Regions from separate parts of the Bradyrhizobium sp. IAR9 genome, predicted to be linked through region 4. Evidence: predicted binding sites of a transcription regulator. Region 4 holds the regulator's gene; each other region holds the start of a gene.
The links. Region 4 encodes HrcA, which represses chaperone genes, less so after heat shock. Its sites were predicted from a motif close to GTTAGCACTCNCNNNNNGNGAGTGCTAAC; they were not measured.
Positions count from the first base shown of each region.

Region 1 (7,844 bases), on a different contig from region 4:
AAAACCCCGGCATTGGTGCCGGGGTTCTGTAATTCTCGTTTTCTTCGCGGCTGGATCAGAAGTCCATGCCTCCCATGCCGCCGCCCGGAGGCATGGCCGGGCCGGCTGCGGCCTTCTTCGGCAGCTCGGCGACCATCGCTTCCGTCGTGATCAGCAGCGCCGCCACGGAGGAGGCATTCTGGATAGCGGTGCGCACGACCTTGGTCGGGTCAATGATGCCCTTGGAGACGAGGTTGCCGTACTCGCCGGTCTGCGAGTCGAAGCCGTAGGCGTACTGATCCTTCTCGAGGATCTTGCCGACGATGACCGAACCGTCTTCGCCTGCGTTGATCGCGATCTGGCGGGCCGGCCAGGACAGTGCCTTGCGCACGATCTCGACGCCGGTCTTCTGGTCGTCGTTCTTGGTACGCAGACCCTTGAGTTGTTCGGAGGCACGGAGAAGAGCGACGCCGCCGCCGGGGACGATGCCTTCCTCGACAGCCGCACGGGTCGCATGCATCGCGTCATCAACGCGATCCTTCCGCTCCTTCACCTCGACCTCGGTCGCGCCGCCGACGCGGATCACCGCGACGCCGCCCGCGAGCTTGGCAAGACGCTCCTGGAGCTTCTCACGGTCGTAGTCCGAGGTGGTCTCCTCGATCTGCGCCTTGATCTGGGCCACGCGCGCCTCGATGTCGGCCTTCTTGCCGGCGCCGTTGACGATCGTGGTGTTCTCCTTGTCGATCATCACCTTCTTGGCGCGACCGAGCATGTTGAGCGTGACGTTCTCGAGCTTGATGCCGAGATCTTCCGAGATCGCCTGGCCGCCGGTCAGGATCGCGATGTCCTGCAGCATGGCCTTGCGGCGATCGCCGAAGCCCGGAGCCTTGACGGCCGCGACCTTCAGGCCGCCGCGCAAGCGGTTCACGACCAGCGTGGCGAGGGCTTCGCCCTCGACGTCTTCAGCGACGATGACCAGCGGCTTGCCACTCTGCACCACGGCCTCGAGCAGCGGGAGCAGCTCGTTCAACGAGGAGAGCTTTTTCTCGTTGATCAGGATATAGGCGTCGTCCATCTCAACGCGCATCTTGTCGGCGTTGGTGACGAAGTAGGGCGAGATGTAGCCGCGGTCGAACTGCATGCCCTCGACGACGTCGAGCTCGGTCTCGAGCGACTTGGCTTCCTCGACCGTGATCACGCCCTCGTTGCCGACCTTCTTCATGGCGTCGGAGAGGAACTTGCCGATCTCCTGGTCGCCGTTCGCCGAGATGGTGCCGACCTGGGCGATCTCCTCGTTCGAGGTGACCTTCTTGGAGTTCTTCTGGAGATCCGCAACGACGGCTTCGACCGCGAGGTCGATACCGCGCTTCAGGTCCATCGGGTTCATGCCGGCGGCGACCGACTTGGCGCCTTCGCGCACGATGGCAGCGGCGAGCACGGTCGCGGTGGTGGTGCCGTCGCCGGCCGCGTCAGCGGACTTGGAGGCCACTTCGCGCACCATCTGCGCGCCCATGTTCTCGAACTTGTCGTCGAGCTCGATCTCCTTGGCGACGGTGACGCCGTCCTTGGTGATGCGGGGAGCGCCGAACGACTTGTCGAGCACGACGTTGCGGCCCTTCGGGCCGAGCGTGACCTTCACGGCGTTGGCGAGGATATCGACGCCGCGCAGCATGCGGTCGCGGGCGTCGACGCCGAATTTCACTTCTTTGGCTGACATATTGGTTTCCCTGAGTTGTCTTGGTGTCATCTCCCCCTTGGCGAGGCGCCCGGCAGGCGCTCCTCAGGGGTGAGCGGTGCGAGCGGTTGGTTAGGCGGCCTTCTTCTTCGAAGCGGGAGCTTCGAGCACGCCCATGATGTCGCTTTCCTTCATGATCAGCAGGTCGACGTTGTCGATCTTGACCTCGGTGCCCGACCACTTGCCGAACAGGACATGGTCGCCGACCTGGACGTCGATCGGGGTCAGTTTGCCGCTCTCGTCGCGGCCACCGGGGCCAACGGCGATGACTTCGCCCTGCGAGGGCTTTTCCTTGGCACTATCCGGAATGATGATGCCGCCAGCGGTCTTCTCTTCTGCGTCGATGCGCTTGACCACGACGCGGTCGTGAAGCGGACGGAATTTCATGCAGCCCTCCTAAGCATTTGCACGAGTTGAAGATTTTGGAATGTTAGCAATCGATGCCCGCGAGTGCTAGTCACGGGCCGAGCTGAGATAGGATAGGATTTTTGCGGGATCAAGGGACTCTGGCGGAAAAATAGGCGCTCAGGACGGTCGCCTGCCATCAGTCTCAATGGTTAACCGGAGACGTGCTGGGCTGGGGTTAGCTGGTCGCTGGTATACACCTGTCGCACCCCCAATCAAACCGGCGAGCCGCCAGCGCTCGCCCAAAACGTAGTGGCTACGGTCCGCTTACCAATGCGAATATACTCCTAGCCCCCGCGACGGGCGTCGAGCCCAGCTTCGAGTAAGTAAGAAGCTGGCCAACGCCCAACCTGCGCGTGAGTTGGCGAGATTGCTCGACAAGCAGCGGCGGACGCAGGACGCCGGAGATGAGCAGACTGTGCGGGCGGCACGGCGGAAGATCTATATAATCGCGCGCGACCACCAGCCCGCTCCTAGGTCGAAGAATAGTTTTGCACCGTGCATGCCGACTGAGTAGCTGCACTGTGAATGAAGCCCATGTTTAGATCGATCACCGCGTGATAGGAGCTGTGAGGCACGACTTCGTAGATGATGTGCGTGTTGCTATCGATATACGTTCCGCTGTTGCCGGAATGTTTACACGTTACGACGACGTCCTTAACATCAGCGGTGCTGTTGTTTCGAATGACAAAGGACGCCTTCATGATCGTCGCTCACAACTGCTTTGAGCTGACGGTCTTTCGATTGATAGCAGGTGGCGGCGATGTCACCGTTAGTCGGTCAACGTCCGAGCCGACCGTATGGAAGGCGCTCGACGCCACGATTCCTAAATTCCGCAGCGGGATCTCTCCTGAGCAACCGTGACCGCGGCGAGCCCCAACATCACGTCGCGGGTGAATCCGAAATGGAGACGATAGAGCCACCAGATTGCGCAGCACCGGTCGAGATCGTACATGGCGAGCGCGCGCCTTATTGCTACGACCATCCGCGGCATCGGCTTCATTCCTCGTATCATCTGGAAACCTCGACGACTCGGGGCTAGCGTTCTCCCTCTCGTGTTTTGATAGGCGATGGTTCGCTGTGCGCGTGCATCCGCAATGGACTGGTAGCTAAGCTTGATGTTCGTCATGCGCTCTTTTCCGCGTTTCGAAGCTGGCTGCACACGCCTATGTGCGTGCGATCTACCGTGACCCTACGGTGGAGGTGCTGCTTGCAAAACGCCCAGATCTGGTAGGGCCAATTGACAGGACTCCCATCCGATAAATACGCTCGCGCAATCCCACTGCTGGTTTGGCGGCCAAACCCCGTCTGAGCGCGCTGGCAAGTCTCCGCCTCGCTAAACAACACCTCGGACAGTCGGCCCGCCGCAGCACACCATCGTGCAGCGCTTGTTGCGATCGATCAGACGCAAAGCAGCCGAGACGGTCATCCCGCGCACGGCTAAAGGTGCGACGCTGGCCGCATGCAATGGGCATTCCGCGACGTACTCCAGTCCTCCGATCCTGCGTGCTATGGTGCAACCTCCGACTAGCCGAGAGCCGGAGCTACATCGGTCAAGCGAAAGTAACATCCTCAGATGAGGCAATACGGGGTGATATTGCAGCCCGGATGCCGGGTCCGGCACCACCCAGACGAAATGGCCAGGATGACCGTGCATCTCGTGGGCCGCCAGCGGGTCCGATGATGCGTACCCACTGGCGGCGCGAGCAATCCACTGGAGTCGTCTATCCAGGTAAGGAGACCCGAAGTGACCGCAGGGCTCCAGTCCCGCGCGATCGCTTCACCGTCGGGTTGCGTCTCATACCCGCGTAAGCTTGACAACCCTCCTTCGGCTAATTCGGCTTTGTAGGCCCGTCCGTTAAGCTGGATTGTTCTGGGGCTATTTGCGGTCGGCATGAAACCTTCTTCGCGCAGCTTGTCCATCAGGGCAGGTGTGGCCCATTGCTGTGGTAGCGGCGTTCCGAAGCGCCGGTGCTCCGTGAAGAATGCTCCGAAGTCCGGTACCCCTGCCCGGCCGACGCCAACCACTTGGTCCTCCGCAGGGTTATGAACAAGAAGAACGCGATTGGACCCATCCAAACCGGCCGTGTAGCGGTGACCTCGAATTTCATAGGTCATCGTCGGCTGGTCCGAGTCAGGCAAGAGACCCTGGTGGAACAGCCTCTCGACCATGAAGTCAGGCGCGATTTGCGAACCGTGTGAGAATCTCTGGGGAGCGGCGAATGAGACATCTACCGCTTCCTCAGGTGCGGCAGATGATGATGGTCCCGCTTCATTCATGATCTGACTGACAAATCATGATCCTCTTGTGTCCAGACGTGCGCCGTTGGTGATTCTGGTGAACGGGCATTGTCGATCGGGTTCGGATCCATAAAGCTCTCCTTTCTATTTTGAGAACAAAGGCCTCTTGAAGATCTCCCCAGGGAGTGACGAATTCAGACATGGGCGGCTTCGTCATCGAGAGGCCAAGTTTGAGTGTTAAAGAGGCTGGCTTTCGAGAAGCTGACAAAGGTCGAAGAAGGGAGACAAACCCGCGGCCGCATCTGCCACGTCTGATGCGATCATCTCCGAGCCAAATATCTTTCCGCCTGACCTCCCAGTCGGCGTGCAGGTCTGCGTCGTGCATCGCATTCACCTGGCAGTAAAGCTGGTTAGGAGGTCCAGGCGATGCGGATCGTGGCCAGATCCAGCCTTGCATCGAGCGTGTGCATTTCGATCTCTGCTCGCGACCAGTCGTTCTGGCTTACACTTCGAGCCTATGCTCGGGCCGCAAGCCGCAGCCGCGCCAGCACGAGAACAGACGAGAGCGCGACCTACGTGAGTCCGGCAACCGCGGAGCAAACTGTTCACCTAATTAGATGAAGAACGCAATCGCTCAGACGCAAAGCAGCCGAGCCGATTATCCCGCGTACGAGGTGCGACGGTGCCGGTAATCCCGGGACTACGGCTGTCACTGCGTGTAACGGGCAGTCCGCGACCTCCCCAGTGCCTCCGATCCTGCGCGCCATGATGCAACCGCGGACTGACAGCCGGAGCTACGCCGGTCAAGTAGAAACGAACGGCCAACTTTGTCCCGGCTGCTATTGACGCTCAGCGTCACATGCAGATGGCGCTCGTGTCAGGGCGCGCTTAGAGAAAGCGGACATTTCAGCGGCGACTTCGACACCGCGCGCATAAATTACGACGATTTTCCTTTATTCAGGACACGAGCGAATTCTCTTCCAACGGTCAGTTGGCGAGAAGAAACGTAACCCGCATTCGTGCTCGCCCGTCCGGGCATCGAACGGTAGCTCCTACATGTGGCGTCACTGATTTGCGTTAACGGCTCCCCAAGTGGTTGACCAAGATGTACGCCCCCGAAACTTTGGCAGCGTTCACCGAACAACTTGAGATCGGCATCGTCGGCCTCGGGGCCGAATACGCCTCGCCTTGTCCCCGTCCCGGGGACGCCGTCGCGCCGGAGATAGCCGAGATGCATGGCGAGGGGCGCCGAACGCACGGATGACGAACGGTCTGGGTCTTGATTGTCGCCACATGCGGGAGGCCCCTGAGCAGACGGGCCGCCCGCTCCCTGGCGACCCGGCCGCGGCCGTAGGCGGAGCACCTATACATGGTGATCTTGCACGCGCGCGAGAAACCGCCGCAGAGCGCTGAGCGGCGGCAAGCGCCTTGGCGATAAAGAGCCTAGCCCATTGGCTCCTTAGGGGGCGGGACGTGACCTGGCCGAGGCGGAATGGCTCGAGTCGTCGTCAGTCGTGTGCGGCGCCCGTCAATTTTGTCACACACTCGCCACAGCAGCGCAAAATTCTGCAGCCATCCGACGAACTCAGCAGGTTCTCATATTTGTCTTTACCGGCTAAGGCAGCGATCAGATCAAGGGCTAAACGGTGACTCAGAGACAGGCATCTTTATTGCAGACGTTACGGTGAGCCTCGTCGTGACACGCTTCAGCCTACTGTTGACTGGCGCAATGGCCGTGAGGGACGAGTTCGGGCAAGTGGAATGCAACAGTGCGACCTAGCTGGCCAAAATGTTTGGGTCAGGGATCGCGCTTCAGATTGGGCCGAGGATGTCGGGGCAATCTACTCGAGAGAGGCTGGAGCCGGTCCTCGATCCCGCAGACGAACGCTTGACGAGCCGCGCCGTGTTGGGCGCAACCATCGGCAATATTCTCGAATTCTACGACTTCGGGACCTACAGCTTTTTCGCGATACAGATCGGCCAAGCGTTCTTCCCGGCAACCGACTCGTTCGCTAGCCTCATGCTGTCACTCGCAACCTTCGGCGCAGGTTTTGTGACCAGACCGATCGGGGCCATCGTACTCGGCTCGTATTCGGATCGGGCCGGCCGACGGCCCGCGATGACTGCCAGCTTTACCATGATGAGTGCCGCGGTCCTATTGTTGGCTATCACGCCATCGTATGAGATAATAGGACTTGCCGCTCCGTCACTGGTCGTCTTCGCACGCTTGCTGCAAGGCTTTGCTCTCGGAGGTGAAGTGGGTCCGACGACCGCCTACTTGGTGGAAGCGGCCCCCGCTGACGCGCGCGGTCTTACTGTCTCCTTTCAGCCCGCGAGCCAACAGATAGCTGCGACGGCCGGAGCGCTGGTTGGAGAAATACTCTCGCTCACCATGACAAGCGAAGCGCTGAATGCGTATGGATGGCGGATCGCGCTGTTGCTCGGCGCCGCTACGTTGCCGTTTGGACTTTGGTTGCGGAGCGGCTTACCCGAAACGTTGCACCGGTCCGAGGCGCACGTTCTGGTCACTCAGCCTGCAGGCCAATCGCGTGCAGATCGCCGCATCATGAGCTTGGGATTTGTCATCTTGGCCAGCTGCACGATCACTACTTATGTGACGGGATATATGACCACCTACGCGATGAACACCCTCCACGTTTCCGCGCCGCTCGCCTTTGGTACCACGCTCATCAGCAATGTGGTCGGAATTGCTGCAGCACTGCTGGGCGGCCTACTCGCCGACCGCGTAGGTCGTCGTCGCATTATGATATGGCCGCAGGTCACTGCATTGCTGATGACCTATCCGGTATTCTTGTGGATTGCAGAGAGCCGCAGTGCCTTCGCACTTCTAGGAGGTCTCGGCGCCCTCACCCTGATCGGAACGATTCCGTATAGCGCCTTCTACGTGAGCATGGCCGAAGGTTTGCCCAGGAACATTCGTGGTGGCGCCTTCGCGACGATTTACGCTTTTGCGATAGCGATTTTCGGAGGCACAGCTCAACCGATCGTCACCTGGCTGATCCACCTTACCGGGAGCGCACTCGTGCCCGCCTGGTACATGCTTTTCGCTAGCACGGCCGGGCTCTTTGCCATGCTCATGATGCCGGAGACGGCGCCCCTCAATTTTACGCCTAACCATAAACGAACGTTCGTAACGCCACGACGGCTACCCTAGGTATAGCGGGAACAATGGACATCCATGACGTCCGAAATCAATGCGAACCATCGAACCGAAGGGGCGCTATGGGCGTGGCAGAGAAAAGCAATAGAAATTCAATTAGTTTTGGATCGAGCTGTGGCTCGCATCGGAACACAACGTCGCGATCTAAAACGACTTTTCCCGTTTACCCAACCTACGCCGATGCGGCGGGCTGCGCGCGGCGGTAGTCACAGACTGGCTAAAAGTGAGCAATCGCTTTGATCATCTTAAGAGAATTGAGATGGCGCCGCTTGCACCATCTCTGCCAGTTTAACCGTACGCCAT
Region 1 covers NZ_JACBZW010000004.1:197,858-205,701, reverse strand. Annotated here, with positions in the region: gene groL (chaperonin GroEL) at 56-1,696, opposite strand; gene GGD67_RS13175 (co-chaperone GroES) at 1,787-2,101, opposite strand; gene GGD67_RS13170 (hypothetical protein) at 2,822-2,983, shown strand; gene GGD67_RS13165 (MFS transporter) at 6,189-7,535, shown strand.
Region 1: the regulator HrcA is predicted to act here: its motif matches at 2,144-2,172, upstream of GGD67_RS13175 (co-chaperone GroES).

Region 2 (7,844 bases), on a different contig from region 4:
AGGGCGTCCTCGACGCGGTCCTTCTTCTCCTTGACCTCGATCTCGGTGGCGCCGCCGACGCGGATCACCGCGACGCCGCCGGCCAGCTTGGCGAGGCGCTCCTGGAGCTTCTCACGGTCGTAGTCCGAGGTGGTCTCCTCGATCTGCGCCTTGATCTGGCCGACACGGGCTTCGATATCCGGCTTCTTGCCGGCGCCTTTGACGATCGTGGTGTTCTCCTTGTCGATCACGACCTTGCCGGCGCGGCCCAGCATCTTCACCGTGACGTTCTCGAGCTTCATGCCGAGGTCCTCGGAAATGAGCTGGCCGCCGGTGAGGATGGCGAGGTCCTCGAGCATGGCCTTGCGGCGATCGCCGAAGCCCGGCGCCTTGACGGCGGCGACCTTGAGGCCGCCGCGGAGGCGGTTGACGACCAGGGTGGCCAGCGCCTCGCCCTCGACGTCCTCGGCGATGATGACGAGCGGCTTGCCCGACTGCACCACGGCTTCCAGCACCGGAAGCATGGCCTGCAGGCCCGAGAGCTTCTTCTCGTGCAGGAGGATGTAGGCATCCTCGAGTTCGGCGGTCATCTTCTCGGGGTTGGTGACGAAGTAGGGGCTGAGATAGCCGCGGTCGAACTTCATGCCCTCGACGATGTCGACTTCGGTGTCGAGCGACTTGTTCTCTTCGACGGTGATGACGCCTTCGTTGCCGACCTTCTGCATTGCCTGGGCGATCATCTTGCCGATGGCGGCATCGCCGTTGGCGGAGATGGTGCCGACCTGGGCGACCTCGGAGGAGGCGGCGACCGGCTTGGCGCGCTTCTCGATGTCCTTGATGACCGCAGCAACCGCGCTGTCGATGCCGCGCTTGAGGTCCATCGGGTTCATGCCGGCGGCAACGGCCTTGGCGCCTTCGCGCACGATGGCCTGGGCCAGCACGGTTGCGGTGGTGGTGCCGTCACCGGCGAGGTCGTTGGTCTTGGAGGCGACCTCACGCACCATCTGGGCGCCCATGTTCTCGAACTTGTCCTCGAGCTCGATCTCCTTGGCGACGGTGACGCCGTCCTTGGTGATGCGGGGTGCGCCGAAGCTCTTCTCGATGACGACGTTGCGGCCCTTCGGGCCGAGCGTCACCTTGACGGCGTTGGCAAGAACGTCGACGCCGCGCAGCATGCGATCGCGCGCGTCTCCGGAAAACTTGACGTCTTTGGCAGCCATTTTAGCAATCCCTCGTGTGTGGTGATGTGTCTGCCGCTCGCCCGTCGCATCAATTCCGGGATTCGAGGACCGAACCCGGCGGAATGATGGATGCCCGGATCGCCTGGATCCGGGCATGACATTCAGCGGCTGTTCAGGCGGATGGCCTTAGGCCAGTACGCCCATGATGTCCGACTCCTTCATGATCAGGAGCTCTTCGTTGTCGATCTTGACCTCGGTGCCCGACCATTTGCCGAACAGCACGCGGTCGCCGACCTTGAGGTCGATCGGGGTCAGCTTGCCGGTCTCGTCACGGCCGCCGGGGCCGACGGCGACGACCTCGCCCTGGGACGGCTTTTCCTTGGCGCTGTCCGGAATGATGATGCCGCCCTTGGTCTTTTCCTCGGCGTCGATACGTTTGACCACGACACGGTCATGCAGCGGACGAAATTTGGATTTAGCCATGACGTTTCCCTTTGGAGGCTCGCTTCGGAAGTAGTGAAGTGGGTGGGGCGGCGCTTCCGTCCGCCCCCTATCCCGAGGATCGAACGGCGTGCTTAGCAATCGGGCTTTCCGAGTGCTAATAGTGGGCCCGGAAATATGGCTTGGCCGCGATCCTGTCAAGCAAAGGTGGTTAAGCGATTGGTGAGGCGGATATAGGATGGTGGCACTGGAAACTTGTTCGGGGCGCCGACGTATTAAAGGACGTCATTGCTCCGGCAGCGGTTTTGCGCTTGGCTGCAGGAGGGGTGCGGCCATGGTCTTGTTCGGGGGAATGCCATGATCAGTTCAGCTCACGCGCGCACGGTTGCCAATCTGGCCGCCGCCTCTTGTCTGGCGCTGCTGCTGGGCGCCTGCGGCGGCGGCATGAGCCTGCCGTCCTTCTCGTCGTCCTCGCCGCCGCCCGAAGCCGAGCCGGGCGTCGCGCCCGAAATGCCTGCGACCATTCGCGCCGACGAGATCGTCGGCCGCTGGGGCCTCGCCTCGTTCCAGAACCCGGCCGACCGCGCCCGCACCGAGGCTGCCGCCCGGGCCCAGTGCAAAAATCCCTACGTGATCACCGCCGGCTCCTCCGGCGGCGTGATCATGCATCTGGCCGACCAGGCAACGCCGCAGGAGCTGCGGCTGAAGGGCTCGCCGAGCGGCAAGAACTACATCGGACCGGCGGGTCCGACCCCCGGCGAGCAGGACCGCGAAATCATCTCCTTCGACGGCCGCGTCCTGATCACCCGCTTCATCGACAAGGACGCCGCCACCCGCTACGGCAACATGGTCTACGTCCGCTGCGCGCCGCGGGCGTAGCTTCTCGCCTACGTCATGCTCCGCGACAGCGGGGCATCCAGTACGCCGCGGCTTCTCGGTTCAATCACTGCTGCCTCTGGAATACTGGATCGTCCGGTCAAGCCGGACGATGACAGCGGAGAGGATGGTCCCAAAAAGCAAAAACGCCGGCCAAAGGCCGGCGCTTTGTTTTTCTCTATCTGGCGTCCGCTCAGTCGAACAGCGCGTCGATGTCGTCCTGCGAGGCGTGGCCGACGTCGCCGGCGAGCTTGGGGCCGTTGAGAAGCTTGTCGTCCTCGCTGCGATTGTCGACCGGCGGCACGACGTGGGACTTGATGGCGTCGACGCCGCCCCAGATCTCCATCATCGCATTGATGTGCTGCTCGATGAACTTCATCGTGGTCATGACCTTGCTGATGCGCTGGCCGGTCAGGTCCTGGAAGTTGCAGGCCTCGAAGATCGAGATGACGCGTTCCTGGATATCGTCGGCGAGCCGCTTCTGCTGGTCGATCGAGTCCACCTTGGACATTGCGCTGGCGGCCTGGTCGATCGATTCCGCGGCTTCGAGGATCTGCTGGGTCGCCTGCTCGGTGCCGCCGACCACCGCGCCGAGCTCGCCATTGACCTTGGCCATTTCGCCGCCGTCAAAGCTCTTGCCGTGCAGCGTCGCGATTTCGCGCTTGGTGCGGTCGATGGCGTCATGGATGAGGTCGAGCTCGACCTTCAGCTTTTCGCACTGCTCGATCTGGGCCCGATAGGTTTCGAGCATGGTACGAGCCTCGGAGAGCTCGTGGGCGGTGGAGGCGTCGATCGCCGCCATGGCTGCGCTGCCGGACAAGGGCAAGGGCGCAGCGCCTTTCGCCATCTGTGCACGGATCGCACGTAGCTCGGCCATGATCTCGCTATGCATCGGGATTGCCTCTTCGGTTACGTCCAAAATCGGCATCTCGCCACCAGCGATATCCTCGACGCGAAAACGTTTGCGGTGAACAGCCATCAGGATACTCCCCCCACCTCACTCACGCGTCTTTGTAGGCAGAAGCGATTTAACACGAAGTTCACGGCAGGAACTGTTGTGCGGCTGCGCGCGACGGCGCGCAAAGAAGCGATTAACCATGCGCGCGCGGCGTTCATCGAAAATAAACGCTGATCGCCAAATTGCCCCGCTGCTGACGACGTGGTGAATCCAAACGCCGTTTCTGTTTACCAAACAAAACGGCTTTTGCCTTTTATTGACCACGTCGAGGGGCGCGGAAAGCCATCAGCTCTCCACGGCGCATGTGATCTAGACGAAACAGTACAGAGTACGTCGATGTTCAAGAAAATGTCTGTCGCGCTGCTCGGCAGCGCTTGCACCTTCATTGCCGGCGCAAACAGTGCCAGCGCCTTCGACAATTCGGTGCCGAACGATCCGCCCGCGGTGCTCTACCAGCCGCAGGTGCCGCCGGCGCCGGTGCGCGTCGCCTCCAATGCGAACATGGGCGGCGGCTTCATCGAGTTCCTGTTCGGCGACGGTCCCGGCCGCGGTCCGGCCTACGCGCCCGAGCGGCCGGTCTATCAACAGCAGCCCGGCTATTACGACCAGCGCCGCCTGCCGCCGATGGGCGAGCCGCAGCAGGGTGGATATCAGCAAGGCGCGGTTCAGCAGGAGACGGTCGACCCGCGGCAGCGTCCGTTCGATCCGAGGTTCGAGAAGCAATCTGTTGACTATAGCGGCAAGGAAAGTCCCGGCACCATCGTGGTCGATACCCCGAACAAGTTCCTCTATCTCGTCGAGGGCAACGGCAGGGCGATGCGCTACGGCATTGGCGTCGGGCGTCCCGGCTTCACCTGGTCCGGCGTGAAGGCGATCACGGCCAAGCGCGAATGGCCGGACTGGACGCCGCCGGCCGAAATGCTCGCCCGCCGCCCCGATCTGCCCCGGCACATGGAAGGTGGTCCGGAGAACCCGCTCGGCGCCCGTGCGATGTATCTGGGCTCGACCCTGTATCGCATCCACGGCTCCAACGAGCCCTGGACCATCGGCACCAACGTCTCCTCCGGCTGCATCCGCATGCGCAACGAAGACGTCATCGACCTCTACGGCCGCGTCAATGTCGGCACCAAGGTCGTGGTGATGTAGGCCGGCGCTCGCTGCGAGCCGTCAACTCCGCGTGTCGCGCCGGCTCGCGACGCGCGGCATCGAAGGCGTTGCGTGCCGCCGGCGTACGTCCTCCGGCTAAGGTCTAGGCTGGCCGACGATGCCCCGTCGAAGCGAGACGAGGGGCAACAGAGCAGCGACGACGCGTTGATGAATGGGAAAGCGATGCGCGAGCGGAGCGCTTAAATCGCCGCGCCGACAGCTCGGCCTTCTTGACGAGCTCGTGCAGTCCCTCCAACTCCGACAACTCGGTGATGAGATGAGTTGTCACGTTGGTCAGGGTGGCGATGCGCTGCTGAAGTGGACTCATTTTTAAAACCCCGACTATAACCAAGAGAGGCAACCACATCGGTGTGTGGCATGAGCAACGTGTTCTTCCAGTTGAACACCCATGTCCGCATTTGGAAATCCGGGAGTCTACGGCTGCGCGTGTCAGATGCCGATTTGATTTGTCATGGTGAATTCAGGCGCGTCGGGTAACGTTCAGCCAGTCCAATGACGCTGCACATTAGTCATACTATATCGAACGTCCCAGCTGCTTGCCGTCGCACAAAAGGCGCTCGGGGCACGCTCTAAAGAAAACGGCCGCCGAGAGGCAGCCGTTCGCATCTTCGGGGCGAATTGCTCACGCGTAATCGCTGCCGCCGTCGTCGTCGCCGCCGAAGTCGCTGTCGTCGGCCACGTCCATATTGCCGTCGTCGTTGTTGTCGCCGTAGTTCTGGTCGTTGTCGTTGCGATCGTTGTTCGCCTGGTCGGAGAAGCTCTGGCGAGACTCGCGGTTCGAGCCGATGTCGTTCAGGCCGGCATCGCGCGCGAGCGAGCCGCCGGACTGATCGCTGCCGCCCCAAGGACTTCCACCAGCGCCGCGGTCGCCGAGGGCATTGGTGTCGCCAAAGGCCTGCTGATGCGATCCGCCCATCATGCCGCGGATGCTCGAGAGCAGCAGCGAGCCACCGACGACGCCGGCGGCAGCTGCCGCCGCGGTGCCGAGGAACGAGCCGCCGCCACCGCCCATCGGCGGTGCGCCATAACCCTGGCCCGGGCCCTGACCTGGGCCTTGGCCGTAAGGGGGCTGACCGTAGCCCGGTTGCGTCTGCTGCATCGCTCCGCCGCTGTTCCAGACCGGCCGCGCGTCACGCGGCGGCACGTTCGGAACCGAGCCGCGCGAGGGACCTCCGCCGAACAAGGTGTCGCGCATGGTGTCGAGGAAGCCGCCGGACTGCGCCTGCTCGGGCCCATGGGCCGCTTCCAGCTCCTGGATGCGGTTATGGGCGCGCTTCAGCGCTTCGTCCTGCAGCAGCGTGGTCTGCACCAGCGCATAGATCGCGCCGGGTGCCTTGCGCAGCCCGTCCGAGATCGCGGCGATCGCGTCGGGATCGCGCGGTGCGTTTTCCAGTTTCGAAAGCCGGTCGAAAAGGTCGTCGACGAGCTGGCGTTCCTGCGGCGTCATGATCAGTCTCCCTCGCGCAAAACAAGCGCGAAGCAGATGTAGGGTTCCATTGTGGCCCCAACAGTGCCGGCCGGATTAAATTTCGGTATGCGACAAGCTGCCCCGCGGCTTGCTGTCATCCCAGCGTGGCGCGGCTGTCCGCCAGCAGACGCGCGAAGGCGTCGCCGGCCAGATAGGCGTGCTCGCGTTCGCGGACATCGGTCATCGGATCGAGGCCGGCGAGGACATCGTCGACGAAGCCGGGATGGCACATCACGAGGCCGCCATCCGGCAAGCCTTCCAGGAATTGCCCCATCAGCTCGCCAAAATCGGCCGCCCGCGTGAAGTCATAGGCGCCGGCAAAGCCCGGGTTGAAGCTGAGGCCGGCGCTGCCGGCACGGCGGCGGAATTGGGCGCTGAGGATGTCGAGCACGATGGCCTTGGGTGAGGCCAGCCGCTGCCTGAGCGGCAGGTCGCGGCCGCCCTGGCGCACCCAGGCGTTCGGCGCGCCTTCGCTGACCGCATCGACGAAGCCGTCGCGGACCTGCGGATAGAGCTGCACATGCTGGTGGCCGTCGACGAAGTCAGGCGCGCGCCCGAACGCTTCGGCGAAGGCGGCGAGCTGCGCCTTTACCTCGTTGCGGACGAATTCGCGGTCGAGCCGCCGCAAAATGCCCGCGCGCAGCAGCTTCGGAAACGGCATGAACATGTCGCCGTCGAGCGGACGAAAATGCATGGTGAGGGGGCGGAACGGCGCCGACAGCGTCACGTGCAATCCGATCGCGCAGCGCGGACTCGTCTTCGCCGAGGCCTGGAGCGCCTCGACCTCGCTGCGCGCGATCGCAGGCCCCACCATCATCACCGAGGTGGCGTTGAGACGGCCGCGTTCGATCAGGTCGCGGATGGCGCGGTTGACGCCCGGGCTGATGCCGTAATCGTCGGCACAAAGCCAGATCCGCCGCAGGCCCGCGGCCGCGCTCATTCGGCGGCCGTCCTCTTCGCGGCATCGTCGGCTTCGAAGTGCTTTTCACTATGCTCGGCGACGAAGTAGATCGGGCGCGCCTTCAGCTCGGACAGGATCTTGCCGATATATTCGCCGACGATGCCGATCATGATGAGCTGCACGCCGCCGATCGTCATCAGGCCGATCACGAGCGAGGGATAGCCGGGCACCTGCTTGCCGGTCGTGAACACCTCCCAGAGGATCGAAAGGCCGAACAGGAAGGCGCCACCGGCGAGAATGACGCCGAGCAGGCTGGCAAAGCGCAGGGGGGCGACCGAAAACGAGGTCAGGCCCTCGATCGACAGGCCGAGCAGGCTTGCGGCGTTGAAGGTGGTGACGCCGTGGGCGCGTGCGGCAGGCTCGTAGTCGACGCGGATCTGGCGGAAGCCGATCCAGCTGGCGAGGCCCTTGAAGAACCGGTTGCGCTCGGGCAGCTGCCTGAGCGCTGTGACCGCGCGCGGTGACAGCAGGCGGAAGTCGCCGGCGTCCTCGGGAATCTTCTGCCGGGCCCCCCAATTGATCAGCGCATAGAAGCCGTGCACGGCGACCCGGCGCAGGAAGGTCTCGTTGTCGCGATGTGCCTTGGCGGTGTAGACGACGTCATAGCCGTCATCGATCCAGTGCCGCACCAGCTGTTCGATCAGCGCCGGCGGATGCTGGCCGTCGCCGTCCATGAACATGACGGCGCCGAGCCGGGCATGGTCGAGGCCGGCCATCAGCGCCGCCTCCTTGCCGAAATTGCGCGACAGCGACACCACCTGGACGTCGATCGCGTCGGCCGGCAGCGAGCGGGCGATCGCCAGCGTCGCATCC
Region 2 covers NZ_JACBZW010000002.1:162,022-169,865, reverse strand. Annotated here, with positions in the region: gene groL (chaperonin GroEL) at 1-1,199, opposite strand, end outside; gene groES (co-chaperone GroES) at 1,347-1,643, opposite strand; gene GGD67_RS06370 (hypothetical protein) at 1,959-2,480, shown strand; gene GGD67_RS06365 (protein phosphatase CheZ) at 2,671-3,456, opposite strand; gene GGD67_RS06360 (L,D-transpeptidase) at 3,772-4,581, shown strand; gene GGD67_RS06355 (DUF2076 domain-containing protein) at 5,225-6,049, opposite strand; gene GGD67_RS06350 (ChbG/HpnK family deacetylase) at 6,165-7,010, opposite strand; gene GGD67_RS06345 (glycosyltransferase family 2 protein) at 7,007-7,844, opposite strand, start outside.
Region 2: the regulator HrcA is predicted to act here: its motif matches at 1,735-1,763, upstream of groES (co-chaperone GroES).

Region 3 (7,844 bases), on a different contig from region 4:
GGGCACCAAGACCGTACTCAACGAATTGATCGCCTATGTCGACTTCTCGAAGCTGCCGGGCGATGCGCTCGACCCGCGCTCGCGCCTGATCATGCTGTACGCAATGTGCGGCTTCGCCAATTTCGCCAGCCTCGGCATCATGATCGGCGGCCTCGGCGTGATGGCGCCGGAGCGGCGCGAGGAGATCAACGCGCTGGGATTGAAGTCGATCGTATCGGGGACGCTGACGACTTGCTTGATGGGCGCGGTCGTGGGGGTGTTGGCTTGATGCCGTAGGCCGGATGAGCGCAGCGAGTATCCGGATCAGGTTCGCCGCGGAGAGACTTTCCCGGATGCCGCTACGCTCTCATCCAGGCTACGAACCGGTCATTCCGGTCAACTGCACAATTTCGACTTCTGCAAGATGCGGCGCACCTCGGCCAGCTTGGCACGGCACGGCTCGGCCGCCATGGCTTTCGCCTCGCTTTCCCGTCCCTGCGCCCACAACAACACCGCCATCAGGCCCTGTGCGCCGGAGCGCACCGGCCCACCCGCCACATCCGAAGCTGCGAGCGACATGGCGGTTCGCGCCTCCGTCTCCGCCGACCTCAGGTTGGCTTGTTCCAGGAAGAAGACCGCGCGGAACACGTGAGCCCGCGCGTCTTTCGGATAGCGAGTGACGAGATCGAACGACCGGCTGACCATCTCGTCAGACTTCGTCGGCACTTCCGATGCGCGGATATAGTGCACGGCATCGGCCATGTAGGACGAATAATGCACGGCGGCGAAGCCGGCGCAGATCAGAGATCCGAGGGATGCTGCGAGCAACGTCATGCCGGCGCTCCGCGGCAGGCTGTCATAGGACCAGAAGGCGAGCCACGGCGTGATCGCAAGCGCGGCGCCGGCCACCGCACCGCCTGCATGGGCATAATAGTTGACATTGCCCGAGGCGCCGAAGGCCAGCGGCAGCAATGCGGGCACGCCGAAGAAGAGCGACGTCTTCAATCGCGATATGGTTTGATCGGCGTCCGCTTCCGGATCGAAGCTCGCGACGAACAGTGCGGCGATGAGCCCGGTAATGGCGCCGGACGCGCCGACGCCCACCGTGCCGGGGCCATTGCCCAGCAGAGAGCCGACCTCACCCGCCACTGCACTGGCGACGAAGATCAGCGCAAACCAGCCACGGCCGATCAGAGACTCCAGCCTGACGCCGACGATGAACAACCCGATGCAGTTGCTGATGAGGTGCCACCCGCTGCCATGCAGCAGCGGCGCAAGGCCAATCCTCCACCACTCTCCTCGTCCGACAACGAGATCGTAACCGGAGGCGCCCTGAGCGATCAGCGAGCGGACATCGAGGTCACCGTCCCGCGCAACGTCGATGGCCAGACTGCGTTGCAGGGCGAAGATCAGAAGCAGACCAAAAATCAGGCCAATGGTGAGGAAAGGGATATCGGCCAGAAGCTTGTTGTCGCCAAAAAGCGTCCCCTCACTGGACAAGGCCTGAGCGGGGTCGCGCACGATCTCCCGAACGATCGGCGCGGCGACGGGTTGAAATGACGCTCTTGAGGGCGGCGCCGCAACGCCGCGTCGGCCAAAAGTGTTGGTCGCCATGAAAGCACTCCCGCGTTTTCACAGCTTTGAGTTGACGGGAGAGGTATTTTCGACTGGTTAGCGCCCGCCCTGCGGGACAGCTGAAACCATCCGGCTGGTAAGCGCCCGGTTTCGCAGATCGGGTGCTTTTTAGCGATCGTGACGGGAACACTGACGAACGTGTTTGATGGGCGGTGGTGGGGCTGGAGTAGCGATGGTCCTGTAGCCCGGATGGAGCGCAGCGCAATCCGGGAAGGTCTGCGTCGTCGCAGGCAGCGGCCCCGGATTGCGCTTCGCTCCATCCGGGCTACGAACCTTCATCGTAGTGACAAAGGAGAGAGATTGGCCTACGCCTTCAACTCCACCGTCTTGAACTCAGCCGGCAGGATCACCTCCAGCAATTCGACGTCATCCGAATAATCCAGGATCATGTGCTTGATCTTCGGGGGCTGGGTCCACGCGCTGCCTTCCTTCATCAAGGTCTCGCCCTGCCCGTCCATATAGGTCTTCACCCAGCCCTTGAGCACGTAGACCATCTGGAAGTCGACGTCGTGAAAATGCAGCTTCGACACCTCGGCCGGATCGCAAGGACCTTGCAGCCGGATCACGTGCGCTTGCGCGAGGCCGTGGCTTGCGTCGGCGATGCCGAGGTCGCGGTATTTCGCGTAAGCGCGCAGGCCATCGGCCTTGAAGTCTTCCTCGCGGTGATGGCTGATCGCGATGCGCTGCCTGGGCCGCGCCGGCTTCTTCGGCGCGGCGGTGCGGGCCTTCGCCTTCACCGCCTTGCGTGCCGAGGATCGCGCCGCCGCTTTGGCGCCGCTCCGCTTCTTCACTGCGGTCTTCGTTGCGGGTCTTGATGCCTTTTGCTTGGCCATTGTCTGCCTCCCTGATCTGAGCCGCGCCCGCCGGACGGGTACAACCCGAGCACAGATTATCCAGTCTTGGATGAGGCGGCAATTGCCGGGCGCTAGGCTGGCGGCTCGATGACCCGATCGGTCGTAGCTTGTCCCAAGCTGTCGTGGCGAACGGCCGTCGTCTCGTATTCGTTCTCCCGCTGAATTAATCTCGAAGAGAGATTCTGGGGGATTGAAGCCATGGGCAACAGCGTAGGTCAGCGTGCATTTCAAAATGCCCGGCTTCAGAAACGGCAAAAAGCCGAAGTGCTGCCGTTGCTCGGGCATGCGCTCCAGCTCCACAAGATGGGGCTTCTCGCCGAGGCCCAGGCTGCCTATCGGCAACTCCTGCAGCTCGCGCCCAACCAATTCATGGCGCTGCACATGCTCGGCGCTTTGGAGTCTGATGCCAAAAACTTTCAGCAAGCCGAAATCCTGCTGAGCCGAGCGGTCGCCGTGGATCCGCAATCTGCCGATGCTCATATGAGGCTGGGCGTCGCGCTCAACGGGCTGCGGCGTCACGACGAGGCCTGCGCGAGCTATCGAAAGGCCCTCGCCTTGCGGCCCAACCACGCCGCAACCCTCTCCAATCTCGGTAACGCGAACGTGGCCCTCGACCTTCACGAGGAGGCGCTCCACAGCTACGACAAGGCGATCGCACTCAACGCAAGCCTTGCTGAAGCCCACAACGGCCGGGGTTGGGCGCTGTGCCGTCAGCGCAATTATGACGAGGCCGTCGCAAGCTTGAACCGCGCGCTGTCGATCAAGCCCGACTATGCCGCGGCGCTGGCGAACCGTGCCACGGCTTTACGGGAACTTCAGCGGTTTGACGAAGCGCTGGCAGACGGCAATCAGGCGATTGCCCTGGCACCCGACGACGCGAATGGGTGGCTCGCGCGGGCCAGTGTCCTGCTCCAGATCCAGCAAATTGCCCACGCATCCCACGACTGTCAGCAGGCGCTCGCGATCGATCCCGATTCCATTCAAGCTCACCTGGTGCTGGGTCTTTGCCTCGCCGGACTTGGCCGGGTCAATGAGGCCCTCGCCAGTTTCGACAGAGCCCTCGACATCCAGCCCGACCTGCAGAGCGCAATCTCCAACAAGATATTCACGCTCGATTTTGCGGGGGACGCCACCGTTGAACGGCATCAGCAGGCGCGTCAGGTGTGGTGGGAGCGTGTCGGCGCGAAAATCGCTTCAGGCGCGGGGGGCCCGCATGACAACAGCCGCGATCCGGACCGCCGTCTGGTGCTCGGTTATGTCTCATCGGATTTCAACGCGCATTCGGCTGCGTTGATTTTCAAGCCGGTGCTCCAACACCATGACCGGGCACAGTTCGAGGTCGTGTGCTACGCTTGTTCGTCGAAAGTGGATGCGACGACCGGCGAATTTCAGGGGATCGCCGATCGCTGGCGCGACGCCTCGCAATGGACCGAAGATCGCCTCGCCGCCGAGATCCGCGCCGACGGCATCGACATCCTGATCGATCTGTCCGGCCATACCAGAGGTAACCGCCTCGGCGTGTTCGCGCGCAAGCCGGCACCGATCCAGGTGCATGGCTGGGGCCACGGCACCGGCACCGGGCTGCCGACGATCGATTATCTGATGTCGGATCCGGTCGCGATTCCTCACGAGGTTCGGCATCTGTTTGCCGAGACCATTGTCGACCTGCCGTGCTTCGTGACGCTGGCGTCGCTGCCGACCGAGATTCCGCGGGCACCAACGCCGGCGATCTCGAACGGTTTCGTCACCTTCGGCGTCTTCAACCGCATCAGCAAGATTTCGGACGAGGCAGCGCAGGTCTGGTCCAGGATTCTCGAGCGGGTGCCGGGCTCGCGACTGCTGATCAAGGATGTTGCGCTGGACGACCAGCTGGTCCGCGAAAATTTGCTGGCCCGGTTCGAGGCTTGCGGATTGCCGGCCGAACGCGTCGATCTGCTCGGCGCCACCTTGCGAAGTGAACATCTGGCATCGTTCAATCGCGTCGATATCTGCCTCGACCCGTTCCCGCAGAATGGCGGCGTCAGCACATGGGAAGCCTTGCAGATGGGCGTGCCGGTGGTGGCGAAGCTCGGCAACAGCCTGCCCAGCCGTGCTGCCGGCTCCATCCTCACGGCACTTGGCTTGCCGGACTGGGTCACCGACAGCCATGCGGCGTATATCGAAATCGCAACGAGCCGAGGTTCGCAAATTGGCGAGCTCGACAGGTTGCGCCGCGAGCTGCCCGACAAGATCCGGGCTGCAGCCGCCAGCAACCCCGTCTCATACGGGCGAGCGGTCGACGAGGCCTATCGCGCGATGTGGAGACGCTATTGCAGCGAGGGCGCCTGATCGCCCCTCAGGTGATCACGGGAATAGCGCGTTCGCCCGGCGCAGCTGCAACGGAGATATCGTAGGGTAGGCAAAGCGACTTGTCCGCCGTAGCTCGAAGAGCGAAGGCGGAAGCATGCCCACCTTCCGTGCGCGATCATGGAGAGATGGTGGGCACGGCGCTTAAGCGCCTTTGCCCACCCTACGGGACCGGTGTGCGCCTCAATGCAGCCGGAACACGCCATCCACGGCGCGCAGCTCGGCCGGCTTGATCAGCTTGGAGTGCGCGACGGTGACCGAATGGAGGGGACCGTCGAGCTTTTCCTGCCAGAAGGCCAGGAAATCCTTCAGCGCCGGGAATTTCGGAAACATGTCGTAGTTCTGCCAGACGTAGGTCTGGAGCAGCGAAGGATGATCCGGCATCCGGTAGAGGATTTGCGCCGTCGTCAGCCCGTAACCTAGAAGCTGTTTCCGGAAGTCCTCGGAAACGCCCCCACTCCGTACGCCCATGCCAACCTCCTTTGCAGGAGCGCATTCAAGGGGCGGCCTGGTCGGTGTGCGCCTGACGAGCCACCCGGTACTGATGCGCTCACATGAGAGAAATGTGACGCAAACTGACAACCCATCTCAAGCCCAAAATTTTAACAAGCTGTTGAAATTCAATGCGTTAGCAGCAGAGGCGGCACCGTGCTAATACGGGCCCGGCCTCGGTTAACGATGGAAAAGAGATTCTGGCAGTCCGCGCTTCCGGGTGCTGATTTTTCTGCTAGAAGCCCTTGCTCCCACAAAATTCCTGTCCTATTTCAGCTTCGCTCGTGCTAGCACTCGCGGGCATCGACTGCTAACATCCCTTGAAACATCAATCTGAGCAAATGCTTAGGAGGACTGCATGAAATTCCGTCCGCTTCACGACCGCGTCGTGGTCAAGCGCATCGACGCAGAAGAGAAGACCGCTGGCGGCATCATCATTCCCGACACGGCCAAGGAAAAGCCCTCGCAGGGCGAAGTCGTAGCCGTCGGCCCCGGTGGCCGCGACGAAGCCGGCAAGCTGATCCCGATCGACCTGAAGGTCGGCGACCGCGTGCTGTTCGGCAAGTGGTCCGGCACTGAAGTCAAGATCGACAGCCAAGACCTGCTGATCATGAAGGAAAGCGACATCATGGGCGTTCTCGACGTCCCCGCTTCCAAGAAGAAGGCGGCCTAAGAGCCTCTCTTTCCCTCCAGTCAAACATTATCCAAGGAAAATTCCAGATGGCAGCCAAAGAAGTCAAATTCTCGGTTGAAGCGCGCGACAAGATGCTGCGCGGCGTCGACGTTCTCGCCAACGCGGTGAAGGTCACGCTCGGCCCGAAGGGCCGCAACGTCGTGCTCGACAAGTCGTTCGGCGCTCCCCGCATCACCAAGGACGGCGTCACCGTCGCCAAGGAGATCGAGCTCGAGGACAAGTTCGAGAACATGGGCGCGCAGATGGTGCGCGAAGTCGCCTCCAAGTCCGCTGACGCGGCCGGCGACGGCACCACCACCGCCACCGTGCTGGCCCAGGCGATCGTGAAGGAAGGCGCCAAGTCGGTCGCCGCCGGCATGAACCCGATGGACCTGAAGCGCGGTATCGACCTCGCGGTCGAAGCCGTGGTTGCGGACCTCCAGAAGAACTCCAAGAAGGTCACCTCGAACGACGAGATCGCCCAGGTCGGCACCATCTCGGCGAACGGCGACCAGGAGATCGGCAAGTTCCTCTCCGACGCCATGAAGAAGGTCGGCAACGAGGGTGTCATCACCGTCGAGGAAGCCAAGTCGCTCGAGACCGAGCTCGACGTCGTCGAGGGCATGCAGTTCGACCGCGGCTACATCTCGCCCTACTTCGTCACCAACGCCGACAAGATGCGCGTTGAGATGGACGACGCCTACATCCTCATCAACGAGAAGAAGCTCTCCTCGCTGAACGAGCTGCTGCCGCTGCTCGAGGCCGTGGTGCAGACCGGCAAGCCGCTGGTCATCGTCGCCGAGGACGTCGAAGGCGAAGCCCTCGCGACCCTGGTCGTGAACCGCCTGCGCGGCGGCCTGAAGGTCGCGGCCGTCAAGGCTCCGGGCTTCGGCGATCGCCGCAAGGCCATGCTGCAGGACATCGCGATCCTGACCGGCGGCCAGGCGATCTCGGAAGATCTCGGCATCAAGCTCGAGAACGTCACGCTCAACATGCTCGGTCGCGCCAAGAAGGTGATGATCGACAAGGAGAACACCACGATCGTCAACGGCGCCGGCAAGAAGGCCGACATCGAGGCGCGCGTGGCTCAGATCAAGGCGCAGATCGAGGAGACCACCTCGGACTACGACCGTGAGAAGCTCCAGGAGCGTCTTGCCAAGCTCGCGGGCGGCGTCGCGGTGATCCGCGTCGGCGGCGCGACCGAGGTCGAGGTGAAGGAGCGCAAGGATCGCGTTGATGACGCGATGCATGCGACCCGTGCGGCCGTGGAAGAAGGCATCGTTCCGGGCGGCGGCGTCGCCCTGCTCCGTGCCTCCGAGCAGCTCAAGGGCCTGCGCACCAAGAACGACGACCAGAAGACCGGCGTCGAGATCGTGCGCAAGGCGCTGTCGGCTCCCGCCCGCCAGATCGCGATCAACGCCGGTGAAGACGGCTCGGTGATCGTTGGCAAGATCCTGGAGAACAAGGCCTACAATTACGGCTTCGACTCCCAGACCGGCGAATATGCCGACCTCGTCAAGAAGGGCATCATCGACCCGACCAAGGTGGTCCGTACCGCGATCCAGAACGCTGCCTCGGTTGCGGCCCTGCTGATCACCACGGAAGCCATGGTCGCCGAGCTGCCCAAGAAGGGCGGCGCCGGCCCCGCGATGCCCCCGGGCGGCGGCATGGGCGGCATGGACTTCTAAGGTCCAACCACCTCAAGAACTAACGAAACCCCGGCAGCGATGCCGGGGTTTTTGTTTGGGACGGACGTTCTCGCGGAACGGCGGCTCGTAGCCCGGATGGAACGAAGCGCAATCCGGGACATCTCGTGCGACGCAGGCAGCCTTCCCGGATTACGCTTGCGCTCCATCCGGGCTACG
Region 3 covers NZ_JACBZW010000005.1:354,412-362,255, reverse strand. Annotated here, with positions in the region: gene GGD67_RS16550 (NupC/NupG family nucleoside CNT transporter) at 1-268, shown strand, start outside; gene GGD67_RS16545 (rhomboid family intramembrane serine protease) at 376-1,593, opposite strand; gene GGD67_RS16540 (cupin domain-containing protein) at 1,920-2,447, opposite strand; gene GGD67_RS16535 (tetratricopeptide repeat protein) at 2,667-4,796, shown strand; gene GGD67_RS16530 (usg protein) at 4,998-5,285, opposite strand; gene GGD67_RS16525 (co-chaperone GroES) at 5,665-5,979, shown strand; gene groL (chaperonin GroEL) at 6,027-7,667, shown strand.
Region 3: the regulator HrcA is predicted to act here: its motif matches at 5,593-5,621, upstream of GGD67_RS16525 (co-chaperone GroES).

Region 4 (7,844 bases):
GGAGACGAAATGCGCCTTGCGCTTCTCCGGGGCCGTCGCGCCACGCTCCTGCAGCAGGCGTTCGATCTGTGCCATCGCCGCGTTGAAGTCTTTGCCTGGACCGGCCCAGCGCGCGCTGTAGATGCCGGGCGCACCATCCAGTGCGTCGACCACGATGCCGGAATCGTCGGCGAAGGCGGGAAGCCTGGTCGCCTTCGCCGCCGCGATCGCCTTGATCGCGGCATTGCTGCGGAAATCGTTGCCGGTCTCGTCAGGTTCGGCGAGGCCGAGCTCACCGGCCGACACCGCCTCGATGCCGTACGGCGCGAGCAGCTCCTTCATCTCGGCCAGCTTGCCGGGATTATGGGTGGCGATGACGAGCTTTCCGGTGATTCGGCGGTGCATGGGCCTATTGACTACGCCACAGCCAGTTTCTGCAAGTCCACGAGACGCGCGATACCTTTTTGCGCCAGGGCGATCAGCTTCAGGAACTCGTCCTGCGTGAACGGCTCGCGTTCCGCGGTGCCCTGCACCTCGATGATGCGGCCATCGCCGGTCATGACGAAATTGGCGTCGGTCTGGGCTTCCGAATCCTCGGCGTAGTCGAGATCGAGCACCGGCGTGCCGTTGTAGATGCCGCAGGAGATCGCGGCGACGTTGTCGCGCATCACGTTGGCCTTGATCATGTTGCGCGCCTTCATCCAGTTGATGCAATCGGCGAGCGCGACCCAGGCACCGGTGATCGAGGCCGTGCGCGTGCCGCCGTCGGCCTGGAGCACGTCGCAATCGACCGTGATCTGGCGCTCGCCGAGCGCTTCGAGATCGACGATGGTGCGAAGCGAGCGGCCGATCAGGCGCTGGATCTCGACGGTGCGGCCGCTCTGCTTGCCGGCGGAAGCCTCGCGGCGGGTGCGCTCGGAGGTCGCGCGCGGCAGCATGCCGTATTCAGCGGTGACCCAGCCGCGGCCCTGGCCCTTCAGCCACGGCGGCAGGCGATCTTCCAGCGTGGCGGTGACCAGCACATGGGTGTCGCCGAACTTCACCAGGCAGGAGCCTTCCGCATATTTGACCACGCCGCGCTCCAGCGTCACGGGGCGCAATTCGTCGGGCGCACGGCGGCTTGGCCGCATGGGAAATCCTCCAAAACTCGTCGGTATAGGGCTGTTCGCGGTGCTTGTAGGTGGGGTGAGGGTATGCGGCAAGGGGAAAGGACAAGGCTTTTTCACCCCCGGTTTTCCACCCTGCAAACGCGACGCTTGTCAGAACCCTCCTGGATGGACAAATTATGAGCATCTGAGAGGAGTTACCGTCTGTGGCCCATCACGATCCGATCCATCTGATCGCGCCGCGCGCAGGCCTCGCCCAGCTCAACGAGCGTTCTCGCGACATCTTTCGTCAAATTGTCGAAAGTTATCTCGCGACCGGCGAGCCGGTGGGCTCGCGCAATATCTCGCGCCTCATCGCCATGCCGCTATCGCCGGCCTCGGTCCGCAACGTCATGGCCGATCTGGAACAGCTCGGTCTGATCTACGCCCCGCACACCTCCGCCGGCCGGCTGCCGACGGAACTCGGGCTGCGTTTCTTTGTCGATGCCCTGATGCAGGTCGGCGACCTCAACGAGGCCGAGCGTCAATCGATCCAGAGCCAACTCACCTCCGTCGGCCAGGCCCAATCGGTCGAGGCAGCGCTGGACCAGGCGCTGACGCGTCTGTCCGGCCTCACGCGGGCCGCCGCGGTGGTGCTGACGCCGAAATCCAATGCGCGGCTGAAGCACATCGAATTCGTCCGGCTGGAACCCGAGAGGGCGCTGGTGATCCTGGTCGGTGAGGACGGCCAGGTTGAAAACCGCGTGCTGTCGCTACCCCCCGGAGTTCCCTCCTCGGCAATCACCGAGGCCGGCAATTTCCTCAATGCGCGCATCCGTGGCCGCACCCTGGCCGAGGCGCGGCTCGAGCTCGAGACGGCACTTGGACAGGCCCGCGCCGAGCTCGATCAGCTTGCACAGAAGGTGATTTCCGCCGGCATCGCCAGCTGGTCCGGCGGCGAGAACGAGGATCGCCAGCTCATCGTCCGCGGCCACGCCAATCTGCTCGAAGACCTGCACGCGCTGGAGGATCTGGAACGGGTGCGCCTGCTGTTCGACGATCTCGAGACCAAGCGCGGCGTGATCGACCTGCTGGGGCGCGCCGAGACCGCCGAGGGCGTGCGCATCTTCATCGGCAGCGAGAACAAGCTCTTTTCGCTCTCGGGGTCCTCCACCATCATCTCGCCGTATCGGGATGCCGCCGGCCATATCGTCGGCGTTCTGGGCGTGATCGGGCCGACACGGCTGAATTATGCCCGTGTGATCCCGACCGTGGACTACGCCGCCCGCATCGTCAGCCGCCTTTTGGGAGGCTGACCGGCGTTTCCGCCGATCACGGGCGCTTGATTTTCGGCGCTTTAGGCACGATATCCGGGCCAACAATCCCTGGAAACGAGTTCGAGATTAGAGCCGATGACCGAGCAAGACCGGCAACCCGAAGACACGACTGCAGCGACCGGCGAGCCCGTGGTGTCAAAACCCTACATCATGCCCGACGATCCCGAGCCCGGCTCGGTGGAGTTGTTGCAGAAGGAAGCCGCCGAGGCGCGCGACCGCATGTTGCGGACGCTGGCCGAGATGGAGAATCTGCGCAAGCGCACCACCAAGGAGGTCGCCGACGCCCGGCTCTACGGCATCACCGGCTTTGCCCGCGACGTGCTCGACATCGCCGACAATCTCCAGCGCGCGCTCGATGCCGTCCCGGCCGAGGCCCGTGCCGCAGCCGATCCCGGCCTGATCGCGCTGATCGAGGGCGTCGAGCTCACCGAGCGTTCGCTGCTCAACGCGCTGGAAAAGCACGGCGTCAAGAAGCTCGATCCGCAGGGCCAGAAGTTCGACCCGAACTTCCACCAGGCGATGTACGAAGTGCCCGATGCGTCGGTGCCGTCGGGCACCGTGGTGCAGATCATGCAGGCCGGCTACACCATCGGCGAGCGCGTGCTGCGCCCGGCTCTGGTCGGTGTCGCCAAGGGCGGCGCGAAGGCGGCGGCCGCGGCGAACAACAACGAGTCGAGCGGCGCGGCGAATTGAGTTTCAGACCCTCATGGTGAGGAGCCGCGCGTTTGCGCGGCGTCTCGAACCATGAAGGCCAAGATGTAACGGCGGGGCCTTCATCCTTCGAGACGCGCGCGAAGAAGCGCGCTCCTCAGGATGAGGGTCTGACAGTGTCGCGCGAGTCCTACGCGCTCACCGCGATATCCGCGGACTGAATCCGCTTCACGCCGGCCTTGGCCATATCGGCCCAGGCTTTTGCCAGCGAGCCCTGATTGTCGATGCCGCGGCAGGCGTCTTCCACCACATAGACCTCGAAGCCAGCCTTGCGCGCGTCGAGCGCGGTCCAGGCAACGCAGAAATCCGTCGCGAGCCCTGCGACGAAGACGCGCTTGATCTTGCGCCCCTTGAGATAGCCGGCAAGTCCGGTCGAGGTCTTGCCGTCGGCTTCGAGGAAGGCCGAATAGCTGTCGACGTCCTTGTGAAAGCCCTTGCGGATGATCAGCTCGGCGTGCGGGATTGCAAGGTCCTTCGAGAGCGAAGCGCCGTCGGTGCCCTGCACACAATGGTCGGGCCACAGCACCTGCTTGCCGTAGGGAAGGTCGACGGTCTCGAACGGCTTCTTGCCGGAATGCACCGACGCAAACGAGATGTGGCCCGGCGTGTGCCAGTCCTGCGTCATCACCACGTTGGCAAACGCCTTCGAGATCTTGTTGATGACGGGCACCACCTGCTCGCCTTCCTTCACGGCGAGGCTGCCGCCCGGCAGGAAGCAGTTCTGCACGTCGATCACGAGCAGCGCGGAGGCATCGTCCGGCTTGATCGATGCCGCTGCAAGGAGTGCGGTTGGAGCCAGCGTTGCAAGCGCCGTCGTCCCAAGCATTGCGAGGATTTGTCGTCGGTCCAGCATCGTTCGCCTCCCTCCAGGATGATCCAACGGAGACGAAGCCTAGTTCCGTTCGTATACGAACAGAAGCCCGAAAATGCGGCCGGTACTGGCGAGGGGGTGGGCTCTTGCCGCGTGCTCGGTGCAACCTCTCCCGCTTGCGGGGGAGGTCGCGCGAAGCGCCGGGTGGGGGCTCTCTCCACATCGGGAGTGCCCCTATGCGGAACCACCCTCTCCCCAACCCTCCCCCGCAAGCGGGGAGGGAGCGCATTTCGTTCGGAGATGTAGCCTAGCCCTTCGGCTGAATCCCGTCGCGCACGGCGCGGAAGCGGGTGAAGGCGGCCAGCCACTGGTCGCGCGGCGCGCTGGCGATGATGCGCAGCGAGGCGCCGCCGCTCGAGAAGCGGATCCACTGCACCACGGTCACCGGGACCTTGTCCTTGCCGCTGACGCCGTCGATCCGGGTCTCGAAGCCTTGCTGGCCGTTGATGCGGATCGGCTCGGACATGGTGACGCGCGATTCGCGCACGCCGGGGATCTGCAGCGCCGCCTCCTGGGCGAAGCGGGCGCGGTCGTCGGCCTGCTGCGGCGTGGCGCCGATCAGACCGAGGATCATGAATGGCTTCGACTCATAGCCTGCGCTCTCATTGCCGTCGGCGAGGATGATGCTGCTGCCCGGCGCGAGGGTCCGGATGTCCTTGAATTCGGCGAGATCGGTGATCCTGAACGGCATCAGCGCGATCTGCTCCTCGACCGAGACCTGCTTGCGGGTGACGGTGCTGGCGAACATCTGCCGCACCGCTTCATCCGTGTAGATCTTGGTCGCATTCTCCGGGACCTGCACCGCGACATAGCCGGAGAAGCCGGCGCCCGGCACGATCATCGAATAGCGCTTCACCGGGGTGTCGCCGGCCTTGCCGCTTTCGGTGGTGAAATAGGCGAGGCCCGCCGGCGTCTCGATCTTGTCCTGCTTGACGCCGCCGGCGCCGGCCGGATTGGAATTGAAGGCGCTCACGACCTCGCCATAGGCCGCCGGCGGCAGCTCGGTGATCAACACCTTGACGCTGCCGTCCTCGCTCTCGAAGCCCGGAAAGGTTTTTGCCGTGCTGAGACCGACCAGCGGCACCATGCCGAGGCGCAAGCCGGGCGGAAACACGGCATCGGCGGCAAGGGCCGGAAACGCGGAGGCGATCAGGAGGGCGAGCGCGGCGAGGGGGCGGATCAGCTTCATGGGCACTCTGATTGGTTCACATTGAGGCCGTTCGATGGTCGGCCACCGGGCCGCATTGTCGCGCGAAGCAGCTGTGGCGGCTGACCGGCCGGTCCGCCTTTTACCGGGTTTGGGCGTGCGGCAACAGGGCGGGCGGACTTGCGGTAGCGGGGGCTTGCTGAAGCCTGAACCTGTTAATAATTCCTCACCCGCAAGGGCGGTTGAGCCCGGATATCATCGTCCAAAACCCAATGTTTTCACGGCAGAAACGTAGCTTCGGTCCTTGCGGGCCCCTCCCCCCCTCCTATATGAGCCTCAATCATCGCAATATCGCGGATGTTTGATCTTAGGGGGTTTCGGTCGGGTGCCTTCTGGGCCCAGCCAACCTGCCGCAAAAACAAGGATATCAGGACCATGGGAAAGGTCATTGGGATCGACCTCGGCACCACGAATTCGTGCGTCGCCGTGATGGATGGCAAGAACGCCAAAGTCATCGAGAATTCCGAAGGCATGCGCACGACGCCTTCGATCGTCGCCGTGACGGACGACGGTGAGCGCCTCGTCGGCCAGCCGGCCAAGCGCCAGGCCGTCACCAATCCCGAGCGCACCTTCTTCGCAGTGAAGCGCCTCATCGGCCGCCGCTACGATGACCCGATGGTCGAGAAGGACAAGAAGCTCGTCCCCTACAAGATCGTGAAGGCTTCCAACGGCGACGCCTGGGTCGAGGCCGACGGCCAGACCTACTCGCCCTCGCAGGTCTCGGCGTTCATCCTGCAGAAGATGAAGGAGACCGCGGAAGCCCATCTCGGCCAGAAAGTTGATCAGGCCGTCATCACCGTTCCCGCCTACTTCAATGACGCCCAGCGCCAGGCGACCAAGGACGCCGGCAAGATCGCGGGCCTCGAAGTGCTGCGCATCATCAACGAGCCGACCGCGGCCGCGCTCGCCTATGGCCTCGACAAGACCAAGACCGGCACGATCGCCGTGTACGATCTCGGCGGCGGCACGTTCGATATTTCGATCCTCGAGATCGGCGACGGCGTGTTCGAGGTAAAGTCGACCAACGGCGACACCTTCCTCGGCGGCGAAGACTTCGACATGCGCCTGGTCGGCTATCTAGCCGACGAATTCCAGAAGGAGCAGGGCATCAACCTGCGCAACGACAAGCTCGCGTTGCAGCGCCTGAAGGAAGCCGCTGAAAAGGCCAAGATCGAGCTGTCCTCGACGACGCAGACCGAGATCAACCTGCCGTTCATCACCGCGGACCAGACCGGCCCGAAGCATCTGACGATGAAGCTGACCCGCGCCAAGTTCGAGGCGCTGGTCGACGACCTCGTCCAGAAGACCGTCGAGCCCTGCCGCAAGGCGCTGAAGGACGCCGGCGTCACCGCCGGTGAGATCGGCGAAGTGGTTCTGGTCGGCGGCATGTCGCGCATGCCGAAGGTCCAGGAAGTCGTGAAGCAGCTGTTCGGCAAGGAGCCGCACAAGGGCGTCAACCCGGACGAAGTCGTGGCGATCGGCGCTGCGATCCAGGCCGGCGTGCTCCAGGGCGACGTCAAGGACGTGCTGCTGCTCGACGTCACCCCGCTGTCGCTGGGCATCGAGACGCTGGGCGGTGTGTTCACCCGCATCATCGACCGCAACACCACGATCCCGACCAAGAAGAGCCAGGTGTTCTCGACCGCCGAGGACAACCAGAACGCGGTCACCATCCGCGTCTTCCAGGGCGAGCGTGAAATGGCGGCCGACAACAAGATGCTCGGCCAGTTCGACCTGATGGGCATTCCGCCGGCTCCGCGCGGCATGCCGCAGATCGAGGTGACCTTCGACATCGACGCCAACGGCATCGTCAACGTCTCGGCCAAGGACAAGGCCACCGGCAAGGAGCAGCAGATCCGCATCCAGGCCTCCGGCGGCCTGTCGGAAGCCGACATCGAGAAGATGGTCAAGGACGCCGAGGCCAATGCCGAGGCCGACAAGAAGCGCCGCGAGGCCGTCATCGCCAAGAACGAGGCGGATGGCCTGGTGCATTCGACCGAGAAGGCTTTGGCCGAGCACGGTTCGAAGGTCGGCGAGACCGAGCGCCGCGCCATCGAGGATGCCGTCGGCGACCTCAAGGAAGCGCTGAAGGGCGACGATGCCGAGGCGATCAAGGCCAAGACCCAGACGCTGGCCCAGGCTTCGATGAAGCTCGGCGAGGCCATGTACAAGCAGCAGGCCGAGGCCGACGCCAAGAAGGACGCGGCCAAGGACGACGTCGTCGACGCGGAATTCACCGAAGTCGACGACGACAAGAACAACAAGAAGTCCGCCTGAACCCCAAGAGGGTCATGATGCGGACGGCTTGGACCCCACACGCTCTACCGGCCTCCTCCTTCGCGGAGGAGGCCGCCGTGTCGGGACGGACGGGCGGGTCGCCCGTTACGATCGATCAATTCCCCGCCGTTATGCTGAACGCCGCCACGCCGCCCTCTGCCGCCAAGCAGAAGGCTGCCTATATCGTCGTGTGGCGACGTCGTTTCGCTCCGACTTGAATCGCGATTGGATAGACCGAGTCCCACATGTCCACGTCCACCAAGCGCTGCTATTACGAAACCCTCGAAGTCGAACGCGATGCCGACGAATCCGTCTTGAAATCGTCGTTCCGCAAGCTGGCGATGAAGTTCCACCCGGACCGCAATCCCGGGGACGAC
Region 4 covers NZ_JACBZW010000003.1:268,952-276,795, forward strand. Annotated here, with positions in the region: gene rdgB (RdgB/HAM1 family non-canonical purine NTP pyrophosphatase) at 1-384, opposite strand, end outside; gene rph (ribonuclease PH) at 396-1,109, opposite strand; gene hrcA (heat-inducible transcriptional repressor HrcA) at 1,292-2,380, shown strand; gene grpE (nucleotide exchange factor GrpE) at 2,477-3,094, shown strand; gene pncA (bifunctional nicotinamidase/pyrazinamidase) at 3,243-3,965, opposite strand; gene GGD67_RS10330 (hypothetical protein) at 4,231-5,172, opposite strand; gene dnaK (molecular chaperone DnaK) at 5,566-7,467, shown strand; gene dnaJ (molecular chaperone DnaJ) at 7,713-7,844, shown strand, end outside.